One region of the Agrobacterium sp. rho-13.3 genome, then DNA from elsewhere that is predicted to be linked to it. Evidence: predicted binding sites of a transcription regulator. Region 1 holds the regulator's gene; each other region holds the start of a gene.

What was found. The regulator PhoB, encoded in region 1, activates phosphate uptake and scavenging genes when phosphate is short. The targets are predictions, from matches to a motif close to TGTCATNNANCTGTCAT.
Region 2: the regulator PhoB is predicted to act here: its motif matches at 1,177-1,193, upstream of RMR16_RS12520 (DUF2794 domain-containing protein).
Region 3: the regulator PhoB is predicted to act here: its motif matches at 1,164-1,180, upstream of RMR16_RS19785 (HAD-IIA family hydrolase).

What each region holds. Positions count from the first base shown of each region.
Region 1 covers NZ_CP192774.1:112,847-115,049, forward strand. Annotated here, with positions in the region: gene pstB (phosphate ABC transporter ATP-binding protein PstB) at 1-63, shown strand, start outside; gene phoU (phosphate signaling complex protein PhoU) at 149-865, shown strand; gene phoB (phosphate regulon transcriptional regulator PhoB) at 898-1,581, shown strand; gene RMR16_RS00560 (cold-shock protein) at 1,940-2,149, shown strand.
Region 2 covers NZ_CP192774.1:2,560,468-2,562,670, forward strand. Annotated here, with positions in the region: gene RMR16_RS12515 (Bax inhibitor-1/YccA family protein) at 1-691, shown strand, start outside; gene RMR16_RS12520 (DUF2794 domain-containing protein) at 761-1,153, opposite strand; gene RMR16_RS12525 (DUF1223 domain-containing protein) at 1,446-2,203, opposite strand, start outside.
Region 3 covers NZ_CP192775.1:1,068,938-1,071,140, reverse strand. Annotated here, with positions in the region: gene RMR16_RS19795 (ABC transporter permease) at 1-247, opposite strand, end outside; gene RMR16_RS19790 (metallophosphoesterase family protein) at 240-1,103, opposite strand; gene RMR16_RS19785 (HAD-IIA family hydrolase) at 1,255-1,983, shown strand; gene RMR16_RS19780 (MurR/RpiR family transcriptional regulator) at 1,995-2,203, shown strand, end outside.

The sequences.
Region 1 (2,203 bases):
AAGATGTTCACCAACCCGGATGACCAGCGCACACAGGACTACATCATGGGTCGCTTCGGCTGATCCAGCCATTGCTGTGAGGAAATCGCGCTGCCGCTTGAGCCTGATAGGGCTTGTGGAGCGCGCCACGAAACTGGAGAATTCGAACATGCCGACACATTCGCATATTATGTCCGCTTACGATGAAGAGCTGAAGTTCCTCAGCCGCCGCATTGCCGAAATGGGCGGTCTGGCTGAGCAGATGTGTGCCGATGCGGTGCGCGCGCTCGTCAATTCGGATATGGCGCTGGCCCAGAAGGTCATCTCGGATGATGCCATCCTCGATCACGCAGAACGCGAGATCGGCGATAAGGCCATCGTCACCATCGCCAAACGCCAGCCTATGGCGTCCGACCTGCGCGATATCATCGGTTCACTGCGCATCGCAGCCGATCTGGAGCGCGTTGGCGATCTGGGCAAGAACACGGCCAAGCGCGTGATCGCAGTGTCTGGAACCGGTGTGCCGCGCAAGCTGGCCCGCGGTCTGGAGCATCTGTCCGAACTGGCGCTGGTGCAGCTAAAAGAAGTGCTGGACGTCTATTCCACGCGCTCCGCAGAAAAGGCGCAGGCCATCCGCGAGCGCGACGAGGAAATCGACGCCATGTACACCTCGCTGTTCCGCGAGCTGTTGACCTACATGATGGAAGATCCGCGCAACATCACCACCTGCACACACCTCTTGTTCTGCGCCAAGAACATCGAGCGCGTCGGTGACCATGCCACCAACATCGCGGAAACCATCTATTATATGGCCACCGGCAGCCAGCCTGAGGGTGAGCGTCCGAAGGACGATAGTTCCAACACACTCGGCGCAGTCACCGAGTAAGCCACAGATAAGACTGGCGGAGTTTCATGCCCATGGTGCCGAAAATCGCAGTTGTTGAAGATGAAGAGGCTTTGAGCGTTCTTCTTCGCTACAATCTGGAATCCGAAGGTTACGACGTCGACACCATTCCGCGTGGTGACGAAGCGGAAATCCGCTTGCAGGAACGCACGCCGGACCTGCTGATCCTCGACTGGATGTTGCCCGGCGTTTCCGGCATCGAACTCTGCCGTCGCTTGCGGATGCGTCCAGAGACCGAACGCCTGCCGATCATCATGTTGACGGCACGCGGTGAGGAAAGCGAACGTGTTCGTGGCCTGGCAACGGGTGCGGATGACTATGTGGTCAAGCCGTTCTCCACGCCGGAGCTGATGGCGCGTGTGAAAGCCATGTTGCGCCGCGCCCGCCCGGAAGTGCTGTCTTCCGTGCTGAAATGTGGCGATATCGAACTGGATCGGGAAACCCACCGTGTTCACCGCAAGACCCGCGAAGTGCGCCTTGGGCCAACCGAGTTCCGCCTGCTGGAATTCCTGATGGCATCTCCCGGTCGTGTTTATTCGCGCTCCCAACTTCTCGATGGTGTCTGGGGTCACGATATCTATGTGGATGAACGCACCGTCGACGTCCATGTCGGGCGCCTGCGCAAAGCGCTCAACTTCTCCAATATGCAGGATGTGATCCGCACCGTGCGCGGCGCGGGATATTCCATGGAAGCGTGATAGCCAACAAGAGGCCACGTGATCATTAGCCTCCCCACCGTCGGGGAGGTGCCGGTAGGGCAAAGGGCGACGGATATTTCAGCGTCCGTATTCGCCGGGATTTACTTGCCCACAGCGCTGAATAAAGCCTTTTCAACCCGCGCTTGTTGACCCTGATATTTCATCAGCAAAAGATTAAATTTGACAATCAATCGCTAAAGCTATATCACTGCGATATCGATATTTTGCTTGCTGAGCTTTGGTTGCCGCGCGATTAGCACCGCGTTTTGAACTAACCCTTCCTTTCAAAAAAATCGCTATACTCGCACACAGGGCGTCAGTTCTGTGATCTATAACTTATGCTTTGAAAGGGTTCATTATGACCACAGGCACAGTAAAATGGTTTAACTCCACTAAGGGCTTCGGCTTCATTCAGCCTGACAACGGCGGCACAGACGCATTCGTACACATCTCCGCTGTAGAGCGTGCAGGTATGCGCGAAATCGTTGAAGGCCAGAAGCTGAGCTACGACCTTGAGCGCGACAACAAGTCGGGCAAAATGTCTGCTTGCAACCTTCAGGCTGCATAATTCGGAATCTGCTTTCCCTTGACCACGGATGTACTGGCACTGTTGAAAGCGTGA
Region 2 (2,203 bases), 640 kb from region 1:
CAAGGTTTATAACCTCATGGCGCTTGCGCTGGTCATCACCGGTGTAGCTGCTTTCGGCATGGCGTCCCTCGCGACGACAAACGACCCGTCTCTCGCTGTCGCGACTCTCCCGAATGGCACGATGCTAACCTCGCTTGGAGCGCTGGTTTATGGCTCTCCATTGCGTTGGGTCGTTATGCTCGCTCCTATCGGTCTGGTGCTCCTGCTGAGCTTCCGCATTCAGAAGATGAGCCTTCCCGCTGCACAGGCAACCTTCTGGGGTTATGCCGCGCTGATGGGTCTGTCCCTGTCGTCGATCTTCCTGGTTTACACAGGCCAGAGCATCGTCCAGACATTCTTCATCACGGCTGCTTCGTTCGGCGCGCTGTCGCTTTACGGCTATACCACGAAGAAGGATTTGTCCGGTCTCGGCTCGTTCCTGATCATGGGTCTGTTCGGCCTCATCATCGCGTCGATCGTCAACATCTTCTTGCAGTCGTCGGCCATGGGCTTTGCGATCTCCGCCATCGGCGTGTTGATCTTTGCTGGTCTTACCGCCTATGACACGCAGAAGATCAAGGAAATGTATTTCGATGGTGACGACGTTGTCGCGGCTGGCCGCAAGGCCATCATGGGTGCCCTGACGCTCTACCTCGACTTCATCAACCTCTTCACGTTCCTTCTTCAGTTCCTGGGCAACCGGAACAACTAAGAAGATCGAAATAGAATAGGAAAAGGCGGCTCTCGGGCCGCCTTTCTTGTTGCCTTGTAATCGCGCCGATCACTCGATCAGTTTCAGAACCTTGTCGAACACCTTCAAAACCTGCGGCAACTCATGACCGCGTTTCAGAATACGCCCGTCGGTATTCACCACGCTGAACGCGCCCTGTTTCGCTGCCAGCTTTGGATCTTTCTCAATGCGAAACAGCGGCATTTCGCCAGACCGTTTGAACACCGAAAAAACCGCCTTGTCTTTCAGGTGATCGATGGCGTAGTCGCGCCACTCGCCCTCGCCCACCATGCGCCCGTAAATGCGCAAAATGGCATCCAGCTCGCGGCGATGAAAGGTGATCGGCAGAACGTCCTTGCTCTGCTTGTATTCCCGAAGGTCGATGACGGATGAGCTATCTCTTTGAGATGAAGTTGCGCGCTGCAAATCCGGCTTATCAGTCATCAAGCAACCTCGCTCAACTGCAAATGACGGTTATGCGACAGTCTGACCTTGCAATGGAGAAATTGCAAGCCTCGTTGACGCATCCTGAAAAGCACGACGCGGTAATCATTTAGGCAAGCAGCACCGGTGCAATTGCCCTATTTCGGTCAAATCATGGCCCGAATTGAGTGGAATATTGCTATTGTCAATTGATGCCTCGGCACCAACATGACCCGGTCCGGTGCATTGACCCTTTACCCCCAGCCCCCAATGCCCGGATCGGATCTCCTGACCCACAGATGTGGGCAACTTATCAATCCGATGGTAGAAGCACGCTGGCGCCGATAATGGCGGCTGGATTGCCTTGGGCGTCCGTGGTCTGCAACAGAACCGCGCAGCCACCATTTTTCGCCTTGCTCATAACACTTGCAGGCAGCTTCACGGTCATCGATGATCCGTTCCACATTCCCACCGTCTGAACATCATAAACGCTGTGCCAGTAGGAAATTTTCTTGCCCTGGTTTTCACCCTTCTGCACGTCCACGATCTGCTCGCGTGTGAAATAGGCCACCACGACATCCGCCTTGCCTTGACCGGCACCGATATCGATCTCGATTTCGTCACTCAGGCGCTGCGCCTTCACAGGCACATTCAGGCCCTCGCCCGCATTCTTGAAACTATCGAGCTTTTTGTAGATCGCCTGTATATCCGCGCCCTTGACGTGGTCGCGACCGTTGACAACGGCTTGTGGGGTGTAGACGTTGTTGCGCCCTAGAGCGCGCGCATATCCATATTGCCGCTCGGTATTTTCCTTGGATGCCAGCGAATCCGCCCAGCCCAGATAATTCCAGTAATCGACGTGATAGGACAAGCCGACAACATCGCCCTTCTGAATGAGTTTGCGCAAAGTCTCGTCAGCAGGCGGGCAGGATGCGCAGCCTTGCGATGTAAAAAGCTCCACAACGCCCTTCAACTGTTCTTGCGCATAGGCTGACGACCCGGCAAATGCACCAAGCAAGCATAGGGAAAGACCAAATTTCAAAGGGCCATATCTGAGAGGCCCATATTTCA
Region 3 (2,203 bases), on a different replicon from region 1:
GCTCATAAAAGCTCAACCCCATGTCGCCGTGCAGCAATCCGCCGACGAAGCGGAAAAACTGCACCCAGAGCGGTTGATCCAGCCCAAACTGCTGGACCATTGCGGCGTTCGTCTGCGCATCAGTGCCGGGAGGTAACAAATAATCCATGGCGTTACCGGAAAGGCGCGTCGCAAAAAACACCGCCGTTATGACAAAGCAGAGCGTTGCAAGTGCGCCGAGAATCCGGCGGGCCAGAAAATCAAGCACGTTGGCGCTCCATCTCGACGACACGGTCTGCAAACGGCTGCATCGGCGTGACCCAAGGGCAATCACCAGACTTGCGGAATGGCAGACGGACGTGGAACGGATCATTGCCATGCACGTCTATCGTGAATTGATTGCCGGTAACTTCGAGATCGGCATAGGCCGCAGCCGTCAACGGCATGGTGGTGAAGCGTTCACTGAGTGATTGGATGGTAACATGCTGAACGTTGCCGACATTGGTGACGGTATTCCAGTGCACATGGCCCGAGAGCCAGAGCGCAGCCTTTCCGGTTGCCTCCACAGCAGCACGCACGATGTCATGGTCTGGATACGTCGAATATTGCGCATTACGTTGGAAATAATAGTTGCCGATCTGAGAATGGCCCGACAGTGGCACATGCGTGGCAATGATCGCCGGGCGCTCGTCGGCGTTCAATGCCTCCACCAGCCAGTCAAGATGCGTTGACGCCTTGTTGAAACCGGTACCCATGCTGATCTTGACGTCCGGCTGCCAGCCGATCAGGCGCACATCGCCCAGATCCGTCACGCTGCTCGCCATCGATTGTTCAAATATCGCTTCATTGTCGGCAACGCTCAAGTTAGCGACATCGTGATTGCCAAGCACATGCACCCGTTTACCAGGAAATGTCTTGAAGATTTCGGCCACTTCAGAGGCCACACGATAATCGTCAGCATGGGTCGTATCAGAGATATGGTCGCCCAGATCCAGCACCAGATCGACATTTTCCGCGGTCGCCTTGTCGATGAATTGCTGTAGCACCGGCAAACCATTCCAACCTGCTTCTTTGGTGTGGGACTGAGGCCCGTGATGGATATCGGTGATGATGGCGATCTTCATGACTTGCTCCTGATTTCAAGGCTTCTGGCCCGTCTTGACCAGCAGAATTAAACCCGTTGCGTGACACTATTATGAATTATTCTCAATTTTATTTGTTATTGACATTGAGCTATTCTCAATTCACATCAGGCATAGAAAACGAGGAATTGATGTGTCTGAATTTGCTTTTGACGCCGGTGGGTATCTAATCGATCTTGATGGCACACTCATCAGCGGGCGAATGGTTCTACCGGATGCCCGCTGGCTGCTGAAACAGGTGGACGGCCGCTATATGGTCGTATCCAATAATGCCGAGCATACCCCGGACCAACTGTCGCGCATGCTCAAAAGCCTAGGTCTACCAATCGCTAGCGGCCAAATCTTACTGGCGGGAGCCACCGCCATTGATTGCATAGCGCGAGACTATCCCGGCTCATCCGTCTTGCTTTTAGGGAGCGCTGCACTGCGCAATCATGCCCGGCGCAGGGGACTTCGGTTGCATCAGGAGCGGCCCGAGATTGTACTCGTGACGCGCGACCGCAATTTCTCCTATGCCAAGCTCGCAACTACCGCAGAGGCCCTTTGCGATGGCGCTCACCTGTTTGTGGCCGCCCCCGACCTCAATCATCCTGGCCCGAGTGGAAAGCCGGTGCCAGAGACGGGCGCACTGGCTGCCGCCATCCTTGCCTGCGCTGGCCCGCGCAATTACACAGTCATCGGCAAGCCGGAACGGGTGCTCTTCGACATGGCGTGCGACAGGCTGGGTGTGACATCTGTTGATGCGGTGATGATTGGCGACAATCCGCAAACGGACGGCCTCGGCGCAAGTCGGGTCGGCATGCGGTTCTGGCAAGTGGACAACGGGTTGTTGCGGCAGCCCGCGCATCAGGCAGCGGAATAACGGGAAAGACCATGGCATCGGATCGAGACAAAACAGCCAATAGTCAGGATTTTGCTGGCGTCGTTGATCGCATTCGCGCGGTGCGCAAGGATCTCGCCCCAACGGCAAGTCGTATTGCAGATTTCATCACGTTGAATGCAGCGGAAGTCGTGCATATGTCGGTGACGGAAGTGGCGGAACGGACTGAAGCCAGCGAAGGCAGCGTGATCGGCTTTTGCCA